One region of the Caldimonas taiwanensis NBRC 104434 genome, then DNA from elsewhere that is predicted to be linked to it. Evidence: predicted binding sites of a transcription regulator. Region 1 holds the regulator's gene; the other holds the start of a gene.
What was found. The regulator NrdR, encoded in region 1, represses ribonucleotide reductase genes. The targets are predictions, from matches to a motif close to CACNANATNTNGTG.
Positions count from the first base shown of each region.

Region 2: the regulator NrdR is predicted to act here: its motif matches at 2,977-2,990, upstream of CTA01S_RS02170 (ribonucleoside-diphosphate reductase subunit alpha).

Region 1 covers NZ_BCWK01000012.1:23,144-30,915, forward strand. The annotation lists gene CTA01S_RS11275 (pilus assembly protein) at 1-1,587, opposite strand, end outside; gene CTA01S_RS11280 (pilus assembly PilX family protein) at 1,611-2,132, opposite strand; gene CTA01S_RS11285 (PilW family protein) at 2,186-3,166, opposite strand; gene pilV (type IV pilus modification protein PilV) at 3,226-3,705, opposite strand; gene CTA01S_RS11295 (GspH/FimT family pseudopilin) at 3,695-4,147, opposite strand; gene nrdR (transcriptional regulator NrdR) at 4,253-4,711, opposite strand; gene glyA (serine hydroxymethyltransferase) at 4,730-5,977, opposite strand; ZMP/ZTP riboswitch at 6,062-6,191, opposite strand; gene CTA01S_RS11310 (transglycosylase SLT domain-containing protein) at 6,280-7,140, opposite strand; gene ubiD (4-hydroxy-3-polyprenylbenzoate decarboxylase) at 7,433-7,772, shown strand, end outside.
Region 2 covers NZ_BCWK01000002.1:100,424-108,195, reverse strand. The annotation lists gene CTA01S_RS02185 (sensor histidine kinase) at 1-645, shown strand, start outside; gene CTA01S_RS02180 (sigma-54-dependent transcriptional regulator) at 642-2,156, shown strand; gene ampD (1,6-anhydro-N-acetylmuramyl-L-alanine amidase AmpD) at 2,143-2,751, shown strand; gene CTA01S_RS02170 (ribonucleoside-diphosphate reductase subunit alpha) at 3,196-6,108, shown strand; gene CTA01S_RS02165 (ribonucleotide-diphosphate reductase subunit beta) at 6,311-7,462, shown strand; gene CTA01S_RS02160 (histone H1-like DNA-binding protein) at 7,673-7,772, shown strand, end outside.

The DNA.
Region 1 (7,772 bases):
CGAGGCATGCCACAAGTCGTCGATCTTGGCCTCGTCGCTGCTGGTCGGGTTGGGCCAAGCGCGGGCGCCTGAAGTCAGCGCGGGCAAGTCGGTGGCCGGGTTGAGCGTGCCCTGGACCCCGATGGACAAGCCGAACGTGACCATGTGTTGCCAGAAAGCGTCGGTGTCCGAGCCCGGCACGTTGTTGGGCATGTCCGGGCGCAGATCGTTTTTCCAGTAGTGCATGGCCACATCGGCCAGGGTCGTGGAATGGTCGTCTCGATACGGGCGTTGTCGCACGTAGCCGGTATCCGAGCGGTTCGACAAGGCCGACACATGCACGGGACCATCGGAGTTGTCCGAATTACCGATGTGGCCGAGCGTGTTCGCGTCGTCATTCCAGTAGCCGTCGGTGGTCAGGATCGTGTAGTTGCGCCGGCAGCTGACTTGGGTATTGGCATTGGCTCCCGGCCCCCAAGGACCCTGGGCGTCGGTGCGCTGAAAGTAGCGGCCTGCCCAATCGAGGGCGATCCGCAAAGGCGTGCCTTGCGCGGGGATGGGGGTGTTGAGCAGGCGCGTATAGAAATCGCTCTTGTTGCTGCCCTCGAAGCCGCCGGTGGTTGGAATGGGCAGATAGGAGGTGCCCGCCGTGTTGCTGGACGGATCGACCCCGGTCACCGAGCCCGTGCCCGAGGCGGCATTGATCGTGATGAAGCCCACCCGGTAGCCTGAGCCCAGGTCGGCAAAGGCTTGCGAGGCGCCGGCGCGCGCGGCCAGCACGCGAGAACGATAGTAGGTGAACCAGTTGGCGAAGTTTTGGATTTCGTCGGCCACCGTTCGTCCCCAGGGCAGAGTGCCCGTCACCGCGGTTTCGGTGGCATTGCTTGTGGCCAAGTCCCAGCGGTACAGTCTGCCACCTCGGTACTGGTAGCGGATGTAGTTCGCCCGGTCGGTATCCGAGCCGCTGCCCTTGTACACGTAGAACGTGATGGGGTAGTAAGACCGCGTGCCGCCGGAGGCAATGTCACAGTTGCTGACCGTGCTGCATTCGGTGAACCAATCGGCCCGCGTCGATTGTTGGGCGGTGAGGTTCAAGGTGCCAGCGCCGGCATGGGTGGGATTCCAAGGCGCGGCGGTTGCAGGGCTGTTGGCCATGCGCGAGCCGTCGGCATTGCGCCACGGCTCATAGGTGATCTGTGGGTTGTAAAAAATTTGATTGCGTTGGCTGGATCGCAACACCACGTTGAAATGGTAGCCGGAGTCGAAGTCGACGGTTACGGGTCTGCCGGAGGGGCCGGTGTAGTACGTCGAGAGGTAGACGCGTGTGCCCGGGTTAGAGCCCGGGGGGGGGAAGAGATAGTACGCGTAGTAGCGGCGACGATCGTTGACGCCCGAGACGATGTCGCTTTCCGGCATGATCTCGAATTGCATCGAGCCGGAGTCGTCCAGGATGAACAGGATGTTGGGCGAGATGGTCGAGCCGATCTGCAGCGGCGTCAGCGGAAAGTCCACCGTGGCCAAGGCCGGGGTGGAGACGGCCGCGGCCGTCAGCAGGGAGACGGCCCAGCGTTTCCAGGGGCTCGGGTTGGAGTCGTGGTCGAGGCGCATGATCGAGGCTCCCAGGGGCGAACTCATTGGGTCGCGTAAATGGATTGCAGCATCACCACCGCCCGGTCGTTGCCGGCATTGCTGCGGGCCGTGACGCGGTAGCGCGTGCAGCTGAGGTTGCTGTTCGGTTGGGCCGGGTCGCAGGGAAAGTTGTTGCCGAGAAACTCGATGAAATATTGCGGCGCACCGCCGGCTTGGGCCGTGAGGTTGACGCCGGTGACGTTCACCCAGCCGGTGAAGTCGGCCCTGTTCCAGCGCTCATGGCAGTATGGCCCCGGCGGGGCGCACACGCCTTGGTTGCAGCTGCTGCTGCACTGGGTGGGCGAGGTGGGCGTGCTCAGCGCGGTGGCCAAGGGATGGGCTGGCACGGCTTGGGACTGCGCCAAGGCCAGGGCTTCGCCAGCCCGCAGGCCCGCTTCGGCGGCTTGGAAGGCCAGGCTGCGGTCGTAGTGGTTGGACACCATCTTTTCTTCGAGCACGATGCCGCGCAGACTGGCCACGCCCAACAGGGTGATCACCACCAGCAAAATCAAAGCGATGATCAAGGCCGCGCCTGTTTCGGCGTGCGGGCCGTGAGGGAGACGGGGCTTGCAGGCTTTCATGGTAGACGGTTGCGCAAACTGACGACGTGGTAGGCGCGCCGCTCCAGCACGGCACCGTCGGTGCCGACGGCTTCGTTGCTGCGCAGGGTCAAGACGATGCGAGTGGCCACGACGCGGGTCCAGTCGGTGATGGCGTTGGCGGCTTGATAGTCGGCGGGCAAGCTGCCGTCGGCATTCATTTGAAGATAGGTCAGTTGCATGTCGTGCACGCCTTCGGCGATTTCTTCGAACTGCACCTCGGCGTTGCCGGCGGCGTTGCGCGTCAGGCGTGCCCGGTACAAAGATCGGCCGTTGCGGCCATTGGCACCGACATACCAAGTTTCACTGGCCACGCCATTGAGCATGCCGCCGGCCTGAAAGGCGTACGTGGTGGGAGTGCCGGCGCAGCTCATGCCCAAGCCAGTCACACAGTTGCCGGGCGAGGCGCCGGCAGTGTTGTGCCCCACCACGGCGCCCGCAACGGACGACACTTGAAACAGCGCTGCTCGCCGGTAGTCGCAGGCCAAGGCCAGATGGCCGGCTTGCAGGCCGTGGGCTGCAGAGCTCAGCGTGAATTGAGCGCTGGCGGTGTCGTGGTTGGTGATGGCCGCGCCGCTGTTGCCGTCGGCATGGATCGAGAAGAAGGCATCAGTGCCGTTGATCCGCTGTGCGGCTGCCGTGCCGAATCCGACCGCAGGGGCGGCCTGGTTGCCTTCGTAGCCGCGCAATCCGGCGTCCCAATCGGCCCACCAGAAATTGCTGGCATTGTTGATGACATTGGCCGTGGGCAGGTTGCGTCCACAATTGGAGCCGCCGGCCTCACGCAGGCTGCGCGCCATCAGCTCGAACGACACCCGGGCGCTTTCTTGCAGACGGGTCAGTTGCTCGGTGGAGCGGAAGGCTTGCCGGTTGGCCACGAAGAGGTTGATGACCCCGCCGACGATGAACAATCCAAGCAGCAAGGCCACCATCAACTCGACCAGGCCGATGCCGCGCATGTGCGCATTCATGCCGCCATGGCGGCGGGGGCGCGGTGTGTGGGAGGCGTAAGAGGGCATCACAGTTGGCTGGTGGTTTCGACGACCTGGGTGGCGCTGCCCCCAGTGCCGCGGCTGTCGTCCCAGAACACGCGAACGGTGCACACTGCGCCTTGGCAAGCGATTTCACCGCACGAGCTGTCATGGTCACCCAAGGTGTCTTTGATCGCGATGATCCAGGCACTTTGGTCATTGGCCACCAAGCTGCCGCCGGACAGGGGAGTGCAGGTGCGGCCCAGCACATAGGCACCCGCGCGGGCTTGATCGACATTGGCGCGCATCGCGTCGAGCATCAGATAGGTCAGGGCCACGGCTTGGCTGCGTTCATAGGCACTTTGGCTGTTCTTCAGCGCGCGAGCCTGCAGGCCGGCGATGCCCAGCAGGCCAATGGACAGCACGAGCACTGCGATCAAGACTTCGATCAGGCCCACGCCGCGCTGCGGGCAGTGCAGCTGCCGCGGCGCGCGGACGGGGGCGGTGGTGTGAGACTTACTCCACATGGATCGATCCGGTTCGGATGCGAATGTTGCGGGTTTGGCTGCCGGCGGTGATGCTGATCTGCCCGGCCGTCACCAAAGAGGTGCCCGCCGTGTTGCTCGAACAGGTGCAGCTGTAGGGCAGGCCGTCGGCACGGAAATCCACGCAGGTTGCCGTGACCGTGGTGTTGGCTTGCAGGCTGCCTTGTCGAATGGCCGTGGCCGATGTGGGCGTGCGGATCACCCAGCCGGAGTTGTCGCTGCAGAACCGGTGGGTCGCATTGCGCCGGATGGCTTCGGCCCGGGCCGCGTGCAAGGCTCCCAGTACCTCGTTGGTTTGGGAGGTGGCGCGGTTGCTTTCGATCATGGCCCGGAAGCTGGGCACGCCCAGGCCCAGCAAGATGGCCAGCACGGCCAGCGCGACCATCAACTCGACCAGCGTGAAACCAGATGCCTTGGGCTGCACGGACGAAACCTCCTGACTGTGAAGGTAACACCCCCTTGGGCCGCCTGGGCGAGCGGCGCGACGAGTGGTCGCGGCGCGTCGATCGACGGCGGTCGTGCGCAGCCTTCAGCGGCTTTTTCGTGAAGTTTCTCTCACCGCGTGCATGAACTCGCTGACATCGTCGAAGCTGCGGTAGACCGAGGCGAAGCGGATGTAGGCGACTTTGTCCAGGCGCTTGAGTTCACGCATCACCCATTCGCCCACGCGGGTGCTGCTGATCTCGCGCTCGCCACTGTGGAGCAAGGAGGCTTCGATGCGCGCGACGGCTTGGTCCAGCGCCTCGGCGCTGACCGGACGCTTGCGCAGCGCCAGCGTCATCGAGGCACGCAGTTTGGCGCGGTCGAACTCGGTGCGCCGGCCATCCTTCTTGACGATCGTGGGGTACTCGATTTCCGCGCGCTCGTAGGTGGTGAAGCGCTTGTCGCAGCCCATGCAGCGCCGCCGTCTGCGGATCACGTCCCCTTCGTCCGATTCGCGGGTTTCGACGACCTGGGTTTCGTCGTGATTGCAGAAGGGGCAGCGCATGATGGGCGGGCGGCAGGCTCAGCGGTAGACCGGGAAGCGGCGCGTCAGTTCGTGAACCTTGGCGCGTACCGCGGCAATGTTGGCTTCATCGTGAGGCCGATCGAGCACATCGGCGATCAGGTGGGCGGTGGCCACCGCTTCGGCCTCGGTGAAGCCGCGGGTGGTCATCGCTGGCGAACCCAAACGGATGCCGCTGGTGATCATGGGTTTTTGCGGGTCGTTGGGGATGCCGTTTTTGTTGCAGGTGATGTGCGCGCGGCCCAGCACGGCTTCGGCTTCCTTGCCGGTCAAGCCCTTGGGGCGCAGGTCCACCAGCATCACATGGCTTTCGGTGCGGCCGCTGACGATGCGCAGCCCGCGGGCCATCAGGGTCTCGGCCAGGGCTTGGGCATTCTTGACCACTTGCTGCTGGTAGGCTTTGAACTCGGGCGACAGGGCTTCTTTGAAGGCCACGGCCTTGGCGGCGATGACATGCATCAGCGGGCCGCCCTGGATGCCGGGGAAAATGGCGCTGTTGATCTGCTTGGCCACGTGGTCCTTCATCAGGATGATGCCGCCGCGCGGGCCACGCAGGCTCTTGTGGGTGGTGGAGGTGACCACGTCGGCATGGGGCACGGGGTTGGGGTAGACGCCACCGGCGATCAGGCCGGCATAGTGCGCCATGTCCACCATGAAGTACGCGCCCACGGCCTTGGCAACGCGAGCAAAGCGCTCGAAGTCGATGCGCAGGCTATAGGCCGAGGCCCCGGCGATGATGAGCTTGGGCTTGTGCTCGTGTGCCAGCCGCTCCATCGCGTCGTAATCGATTTCTTCCTTCTCGTTCAGGCCATAGCTGACCACCTTGAACCACTTGCCGGACATGTTCAGCGGCATGCCGTGGGTGAGGTGGCCGCCTTCGGCCAGGCTCATGCCCATGATGGTGTCGCCCGGCTGCAGCAGCGCGAAGAACACGCCTTGGTTGGCTTGCGAGCCGGAGTTGGGCTGCACGTTGGCATGCTCGGCGCCGAAGAGCTGCTTGAGCCGGTCGATGGCCAGCTGTTCGACGATATCCACGTACTCGCAGCCGCCGTAGTAGCGCTTGCCGGGATAGCCTTCGGCGTACTTGTTGGTCAGCTGGCTGCCCTGTGCGGCCATGACGGCCGGGGAGGCGTAGTTTTCGGAGGCGATCAGCTCGATGTGGTCTTCTTGGCGCTGGTTTTCTTGTTGGATGGCCGCCCAGATGTCGGGATCGACGTTGGCAAGGGTGGAGGTGGATCGGTCGAACATGGCAGTCCTCTTCAATGCGATGAAGTCCCTCGTCGCACCGGCGGCGGCTGCGCTGACGCACCCGAGATGCCGCGTGCTGGATCGGAGGGCTGCCCAGGCGAACGGCGAAACGGCGGGGCTGGATGCGGCCGCCGGCTGCACTTCCCGGTGGTTCACCACCTCGGGCGCACACCTCGCAGGCGAGGGGGCCTTATCGCCAGTTGTGCAACGCCCGCAGTGTACTGGAGAACGCCCACGCCGGCCCGGCCCATGGTGCAGGCGCCCCACGGGCGCGAGGCCTTGCGCGGCTCAGGAGGCTCGACTCAGGAGGCTTGAGCCACCCGGGTGTCTGCGTCGGGCTGTCGCGTGGCCTTGGCCTCGGGGGCAGAGGCCGCGGCCGGGGCCGTGGTCGGGCTGCTGGTGCGCACCAGCAGCGGCACCGTGACGGGCACCGCACGGCCTTGGGCCACTTGGCGCAAATGGTTGCGCTCGGCCAGCACCTTGGCCGCGTAACCGCCGTCATCGGGCAGGTTGGCCGCGCCCACATACCACTTCAAGCCGCCTTCGAGGCTGCCGGCACGCTGGATGTATTCGTGCAGGATCTGGGCACCCACGCGCAGATTGCTCACGGGATCGAAGGCCGCATGGGTGCCACCAAAGGCCTCGTATTTGTCATCGTGGACGCGGGTCATCACCTGCATCAAGCCCTGGGCGCCCACCGGACTTTGGGCGAAGGGGTTGAAGCTGGACTCCACGGCGATCACGGCCAGCAGCAAGGTCGGGTCCAGCCCGGTGCGCTGGCCCACATCCCAGGCTTCTTGGACCAGCCGGGCCACTGGCTCGGGCGCCACACGGTAGCGCCGCGATATCCATTGCACGATGGCGGCTTGTTCCTTGCCAAGTTCGCGCGGGTCGGCCGCCGTGGCGCGGCGGATGGCCTCGGGATCGGCCAGCGCGGCCACCAGGCTTTCGTCTTGACTCAGGCGGGCTTCCTGGCGCTGGAGCAGCCAGCCCAGGGCCTGCTGCTCCAGTTGTTCGCGCCATTGCGGCCGGCCCAGGCCAAAGAGGGCCGCGCCCAGCACGAGCAGGCCCAGCAGCGCCAGGCCGTTGTGGCTGATATCGAGCAGGCCCTGTCCAACGTCCCGGAAGAAGACCGAGACACTGCGGGCCACCGACTGCGTCATCTGCGACACCCGGTGTCGCAAGGGATGGTTCGCTGTCATGTCACTCCTTTCGGTCCGCGGGGCCTGGAAGGCCGATGTCTCGGCCCGGCCTGAGCCGCGGAGATAATGCCCGGCCACCCTAGAAAGTCAGGCGCCTGCAGAATGCAAGGCCCGGGTGGCGATCGAGGGCATGGGCAGCGTGAAGTGCACCGGCAGCCGGTGCGGGTTATCCCTGATGGGAGACGGCCGGATTCTAGGAAGGCTCGAAATAACCAGTCAAGCCTATAGATTACACGTGTAATTATGATGAGTTATGAAGTACCGGGATTTGCGTGATTTTTTGAGCCGGCTGGAGGCCATGGGGGAACTGCGGCGCGTTCACGAGCCCGTGTCCCCGGTCTTGGAAATGACCGCGTTGTGCGATCGCGTGCTCAAAGCCGGGGGGCCGGCGCTGTGGTTCGAGCAGCCGGTGGGGCATCGCATCCCGGTGCTGGGCAATTTGTTTGGCACCCCCAAACGGGTGGCCCTTGGCATGGGGCAGGACGATGTACAGGCCTTGCGGGGCATCGGGGAGCTGTTGGCCCGGCTGAAGGAGCCCGAGCCGCCGCGCGGGCTGAAAGACGCCGGCCGGCTGGTGCAGATGGCCAAAGCGC
Region 2 (7,772 bases), on a different contig from region 1:
CAGGCCAATGCGCTTTTGGCCGAGGATGCCGACACCCCGGCTCAACGCCGGCTCACGCAGATGGTCAGTGACAATGTCGAGCGGCTCAAGCGCATCGTCGATGACGTGATGGAGGTCGCCCCGGGGGGGCCGGCGGCGGCCGCCGCAGTGGTGGATCTGACCGCCTTGGTGGCCACCATTTGCCACGACTGGGCGCGCACGGCAGGCCTGCCCTCAGACGAGCACAGCGCATTGCGTCTGAACCTGCCCTCGCAGCCTGTGGGTTCGCGCTTCGATCCGGACCACCTGCGCCGTGTGCTCGTGAACCTGCTGGACAATGCCTACCGCCATGCCTCTGGCCGGCCCGGCAGCGTGGAGGTGCACTTGTACCCCGATGGCGAGCAGATCGTCACCTTGAGCGTGGCCAGCGACGGGGCGCCGATTCCTCCCGAGGTCGAGCGTTATCTTTTCGAGCCCTTCTTCTCGACGCGCAGCCGTGGCACTGGTTTGGGCTTGTATATTTGCAAAGAGTTGTGTGAGCGCTATGGCGCGACCATCGACTACCGGCTGCGCGGTGCTCACCATGTCGCGCGCAATGAGTTCTACCTGGTCATGCGGCGCGAAGCCCTCGATGCCAGCTCGCCCACTCTGCACCTCGACACATGACGCTCGCCTCCCATTACAGCCTGTTGGTCGTCGATGACGAGCCCGACTTGCGTACCCTGTACGAGCTGACGCTGCTGCGCGAGGGCTACGACGTAGAGACCGCCTCCAGCGTCGAAGATGCCTGGGCGCGTCTGCGCGACCGCACCTACAGCGCCGTCATCACCGACATGCGCCTGCCCGATGGCACCGGCTTGGACTTGCTGCGCCGCCTCGAACAGGCCGGTCGGCGTGAGAAGATCATCGTGATCACCGCCTTCGGCTCGCCGGAGAACGCCGTCGAGGCGCTCAAAGCGGGGGCTTATGACTATCTCACCAAGCCTGTGGATTTGCGGCAATTCCGCTCGGTGATTGCCTCGGCGCTGGGGCGCCAAAGCGCAGCCAGCCCGTCGGCACCCGCCACGGCGGCGTCCACCCCCCCGCGGTCGACCGCGCGCGCAGGCGCCGCCGGCAGCGGCAGCACGGCACGTCGGGCCCTGGATCGCATGGCCGGCCAATCCCCGGCCATGCAGCAAGTGCGCAGCCTCATCGACAAAGTGGCCCGCAGCATGGCACCGGTGTTGGTGGCCGGCGAATCGGGCACCGGCAAGGAGCTGGTCGCGCGCGCCGTGCACGAAGTCAGTCCACGCCAGGATCAGCCCTTCATCGCCGTCAACTGCGGAGCCATTCCCGAGCAATTGCTGGAGGCCGAGTTCTTCGGGTACCGCAAAGGGGCCTTCACCGGCGCCAACGAAGATCGTGAAGGCTTTTTCCAGGCAGCGCGTGGTGGCACGTTGTTCCTCGACGAGATTGGCGATCTGCCCTTGTCGATGCAGTCCAAGCTGCTGCGCGTCATCCAGGAGCGTGCCGTGCGCCCGGTGGGCGCGGTCAGCGAGACGCCAGTGGACGTGCGCATCATCAGCGCCACCCACAAAGATCTGGCTGCCGAAGTGCAGGCCGGGCGCTTCCGTCAGGATCTGTATTACCGCCTCAACGTCATTCAGATCCGTGTGCCGCCGCTGCGCGAGCGCCTGGAGGATTTGCCGGCCATTTGCGAGCGGGTGCTCGAACGCATCGCCCAGGACGCCGGCGTGTGGCCGCCGCCCCGCCTGGCGCCGCAGGCGCTGGAACAATTGCGCCGCTATACCTTCCCGGGCAATGTGCGCGAATTGGAGAACCTCTTGCACCGAGCCGTTGCTCTGTCTGGCGGCGATTGGGTCGACGAGGGGGCGCTGTTTTTGCCCGACGAGCCCGAGGGCGATACCCTGAGCCAAGATCTCGAGGCGCCCGCCCCGCAGGCGGGGGCCCCGAGCACGGTGGCTGGCGAGCCACCGCTGCCGTCCAACTTGGAAGCCTACCTCGATGCGGTCGAACGCGACATCCTCATCCGCGCGTTGGAGCGGCACCGCTACAACCGCACGGCCGCCGGTGCGAGCCTGGGCCTGTCTTTGCGACAGATGCGCTATCGCATGGCACGGCTGGGCGTGACCGTGGCCGAGCATGGCGTGACCACCGACGGCGATGCATCCGAATGATGTGGGGCCGACGCCGGCGCAGCGCTGGCGCGAGGGCTGGTGGGCCGGGGCACGCGCGGTGCCCAGTCCCAATGAGGGGCCGCGACCGCCGGGGGTCGTGCCGGAGTTGGTCGTGATCCACTCGATCAGCCTGCCGCCGGGCCGCTACGGCGGAGCCGAGATCGAGGACTTCTTCACCAACCGGCTCGACTGCGCGCAGCATCCCTATTTCGAGCGGCTGCGCGGGCTGGAGGTGTCGGCCCATTTCGTCGTGCGGCGCGATGGCGAGCTGTTGCAGTTCGTCTCCTGCGACCGGCGGGCTTGGCATGCGGGCCGCTCCGTGTTCCGCGGACGCGAGAACTGCAATGACTTCAGCGTGGGCATTGAGCTCGAGGGCTTGGAGGGCGAAGCCTTCGCTCCGGTGCAGTACCGTGCGCTGGTCCTCCTGCTGCGCGAATTGCGCGCGGTGTATCCGATTGCCCACGTCGCCGGCCACGAGCACGTGGCCCCGGGCCGCAAGGCCGACCCTGGAGCGGCCTTCGACTGGCAGGGCTTGCAGCGTGCCCTGGACTGGCCGGTGGCTTGCTTCGCTCCCTTGGCCGCTGCGTCGGCCTGATCGTCCTTGACCAAGCCTGGCGCGGTCTTGCGCCCGACCTTGGGCCGCCAGCCCGCATGGTGCTTGGCCATGCCGTGGCCCAGGCCGTCGTGAAGCGGCCGGGCGGCCGATCCGGGGTGTTTCGCGTGGTGTTGCGCGGGCCAGGCAAGCACCAAACGGGGCGTTCGTCAATCCTGCATTGCGTGCCCTCAGGACACTATCGGTAGCGCTTGAAAGGGGTTGGTACACTAGATATAGTGTTTTCGACTGCGATGCCCTGCGCGCGTTCCGAGACACGGTGACACACGTCAGCCAGGCCGGCCGCCGAGCCGCCGGAGCCGCAGGCAGCGCAGCGGTCCAGACGATGTGTGCATGGCCGCGGCCCGTCATGGTGAGGGCTCGCACCGAGCTTGCGCCACCGGCACCGCTGGACATGCACCGCCACACGCAGATTTAGGGGAACCCATGCAAACCACCATTGCCAGCTCCGAGCCGCACACTGGCTCCGCCCTCAGTGCCTCCACCGCCCGTCCGGCCGGCGCCACGTCCTCGGCCTATGCCGGCTACCAGATCATCCGTCGCAACGGCGCGGTGGTGGCTTTCGAGCCGCACAAGATCGCGGTGGCCTTGATGAAGGCTTTTCTGGCGGTGCACGGGGCGCAAGGCGCGGCCTCGGCCAGCGTGCGCGAGACGGTGGACAACCTGACCGAGACGGTGGTGCGTGCCTTGCTGCGCTCACGTCCGGGCGGTGGCACCTTCCACATCGAGGACGTGCAGGACCAGGTCGAGCTGTGTCTGATGCGTGGCGGCCACCATGAAGTGGCGCGAGCCTATGTGCTCTATCGGGAACGCCGCGCCCAAGAGCGCGCCCGTCAAGCCGAGCAGGCGGCCGCCCAGCAGGCCGAGCCCACGCTGATGGTGGTCGATGGAGGCCACCGCGTGCCCCTGGACATGACGCGCCTGCAGGCCCTGATCCAGTCGGCCTGTGAGGGTTTGGGTGAGGACGTCAAACCCGAGCCCATCTTGGCCGAGACCCGCCGCAATCTCTACGACGGGGTGCCGATGGAGGAGGTGCACAAGGCTGCCATCCTGGCTGCGCGCACCCTGATCGAAAAAGACCCGGCTTACACCCGCGCCACGGCGCGGCTGCTGCTGCACACCATCCGCAAGGAAGTGCTCGGCGAGGAGGTCACCCATGCCGAGATGCACCAGCGCTATGCCGAGTATTTCCCCGGCTTCATCAAGAAGGGGGTGGAGGCCGAGCTGCTCGACGAGCGGCTGCTGCAGTTCGATCTGACCCGTTTGGGCCAAGCGCTCAAAGCCGATCGCGACCTGCAGTTCGACTATCTGGGCCTGCAAACCCTGTACGACCGCTACTTCCTGCACATCCGCAAGCAGCGCATCGAGCTGCCTCAGGCCTTCTTCATGCGCGTGGCCATGGGCCTGGCGCTCAATGAAATCGACCGCGAAGCCCGCGCCATCGAGTTCTACGAAGTGCTGTCCAGCTTCGACTTCATGTCGAGCACGCCCACGCTGTTCAATTCCGGCACGCGCCGCTCGCAGCTGTCGAGCTGCTATCTCACCACCGTGCCCGACGATCTGGAAGGCATCTACGAGGCCATCAAGGAAAACGCGCTGTTGTCCAAGTTCGCCGGCGGCTTGGGCAACGACTGGACCCGCGTGCGCGCCCTGGGCAGCCATATCAAAGGCACCAATGGCGAGAGCCAAGGGGTCGTGCCCTTCCTGAAGGTGGTCAACGACACGGCCGTGGCCGTCAACCAAGGCGGCAAGCGCAAGGGCGCCGTGTGCGCCTATCTGGAGACCTGGCACCTGGATGTCGAGGAGTTCCTGGAGCTGCGCAAGAACACCGGCGACGATCGCCGCCGCACCCACGACATGAACACGGCCAACTGGATTCCCGACCTGTTCATGAAGCGGGTGATGGAAAACGGGGAGTGGACGCTGTTTTCGCCGTCCACCTGCCCGGACCTGCATGACAAGTTCGGCAAGGACTTCGAGGCGGCCTACACCCGCTACGAGGAGATGGTCGCCCGCGGCGAGATCAAGCTGTACAAAAAGGTGCGGGCCGTCGATCTGTGGCGCAAGATGCTGACCATGCTGTTCGAGACCGGGCATCCTTGGATCACCTTCAAGGACGCTTGCAACGTGCGCTCGCCCCAGCAGCACGTCGGCGTGGTGCACAGCAGCAACCTGTGCACCGAGATCACGCTGAACACCAACGACCAGGAAATCGCCGTGTGCAACCTGGGCTCGGTGAACCTGGCGCGGCACCTCAAGGACGGCGGCATCGACCACGAGAAGCTCAGGAAGACGGTGGCCACGGCCATGCGCATGCTGGACAACGTCATCGACATCAACTACTACGCCGTCAAGAAGGCCCGCGACTCCAACCTGCGCCACCGCCCGGTCGGCCTGGGCATCATGGGCTTCCAGGACGCGCTGTATCAGCTGCGCATCCCCTATGCCAGCCAGGCGGCCGTGGAGTTCGCCGATCGCTCGATGGAGGCGGTGTGCTACTACGCCTACTGGGCGTCTACCGAGTTGGCCGAGGAGCGTGGCCGCTACTCCAGCTATCGCGGCTCGCTGTGGGACCGCGGCATCCTGCCGTTGGACACGCTGAAGATGCTGGCCGAGGAGCGCGGCGGCTACGTCGAGGTCGACACGTCCTCGACGATGGACTGGGAGGCGCTGCGCGCTCGCATCGCCCAGTACGGCATGCGCAACTCCAACTGTGTGGCCATCGCGCCGACGGCCACCATCTCCAACATCGTTGGGGTGGATGCTTCGATCGAACCTTGCTTTGGCAACCTGTCGGTCAAGTCCAACCTCTCGGGCGAGTTCACCGTGGTCAATGAGTACCTGGTGCGCGACCTGAAAAAGCTGGGCTTGTGGGACGACGTGATGGTCATGGACCTCAAGCACTTCGACGGCTCGCTGCGTCGCATCGATCGGGTGCCCGAGGATCTCAAGCAGCTGTATGCCACGGCCTTCGAAATCGAGCCGGTGTGGCTGGTGGAGGCTGCCGCGCGCCGTCAGAAGTGGATCGACCAGGCGCAAAGTCTGAACATCTACATGGCCGGCGCATCGGGCAAGAAGCTCGACGAGACCTACAAGCTCGCCTGGCGGCGTGGTCTGAAGACCACCTACTACCTGCGCACCATCGGCGCGACCCATGCCGAGAAGTCCACGGTCCGGCCTGGTCAGCTCAATGCCGTGCCTGCGCAAGGCGGTGTGAGCGGCGGGTCTGCGGCGCTGGAGGCCGCGGCCGCGCAGGCGCGTGCGCAGATGGCCGCCGTGCCGGCCACCGACGTGAAGTTCTGCTCCATCGACGATCCGACCTGCGAGGCCTGTCAGTAAGCAGACCGGTGTGATGCGAGGCGCGGTGTTCGGCCGCGTGCTCGCATCGATGCCATCGTGTGTTCGCACCAGACGGTGATGAGGTGCTGCAAGGAGCGCCGATTTCGATGCAGCACAGCAACAAGTTCATCGCGTCCTTGTCAAGAAGTGCTTGGTGTTTGGACACAACACTCTCATAATTCGCACCCATAGGAAGTCCACCATGTTGGCCTGGGAAGAAGACCTCCAAGCTTCGAACTCTCTTGCGTTGCAGACCGTGCCCACGACGCCTGGTGCCGTGCGGTCCGCGGCATCGTCACCCCAAGGGGCACCGCTGTCCGCTGCTGCGGTCTCCACGCGCCGCGTCAATGTCGCCGACAAGCGCATCATCAACGGGCAGACCGACGTCAACCAGCTCGTTCCGTTCAAGTACAAGTGGGCCTGGGAGAAGTACCTCGCCACATGCGCCAACCACTGGATGCCGCAGGAGATCAACATGTCCCGCGACATCGCGCTGTGGAAAGACCCCAACGGCCTGACCGAAGACGAGCGCCGCATCGTCAAGCGCAATCTCGGCTTCTTCGTCACGGCCGACTCGCTGGCGGCCAACAACATCGTGCTGGGCACCTACCGTCACATCACGGCGCCCGAGTGCCGCCAATTCCTGTTGCGCCAGGCCTTCGAAGAGGCGATCCATACCCATGCCTACCAGTACATCGTGGAGTCGCTGGGTTTGGATGAGGGCGAGATCTTCAATGCCTATCACGAGATTCCGTCGATCCGGGACAAGGACGAGTTCCTGATTCCGTTCATCGACGTGATCATGGATCCGGCCTTCAAGACGGGCACGCCCGAGAACGATCAGAAGCTGCTCAAGAGCCTGATCGTCTTCGCCTGCTTGATGGAAGGGCTGTTCTTCTATGTCGGCTTCACCCAGATCCTGGCGCTGGGTCGCCAGAACAAGATGACCGGGGCGGCCGAGCAATATCAGTACATCCTGCGCGACGAGTCGATGCACTGCAACTTCGGCATCGACCTGATCAACCAGATCAAGCTCGAGAACCCGCATCTGTGGACGCCGGAGTTCCGGGCCGAAATCAAGGCCCTGTTCCTCAAGGCCGTCGAGCTGGAATACCGCTATGCCGAAGACACCATGCCGCGCGGGGTGTTGGGGCTGAACGCTTCGATGTTCAAGGGCTATCTGCGCTACATCGCGAATCGGCGCGCCACGCAGATTGGCTTGGAGGAGCTCTTCCCGCATGAGGAGAACCCTTTCCCGTGGATGAGCGAAATGATCGACCTGAAGAAAGAGCGCAATTTCTTCGAGACCCGCGTCATCGAATACCAGTCCGGTGGCGCGCTGTCGTGGGATTGAAGCGCCGCGGCCGCAGGCCGGGCTTCGGGACATGAACGAAGAACAACTGACTTTGCAGGCCCAATGCAGCGGACGTAGAAGCCGCGCCGACGGCCTGCCAACGCATTCACCGTACCGGGGCGTCCCGCAAGGACAGAACCCCGGGCTGTGAATCCCCGTGCTGTATCGAGCAGCGCGGTGCTCTTTGCCACTTGATCAAGGAGATTCGTCATGGCAACTGCGAAGAAACCGGCCGCCAAGAAGGCGGCAGCGAAGAAGCCGGCCGCCAAGAAGGCCGCTGCGAAGAAGGCTCCGGCCAAGAAGGTCGCGG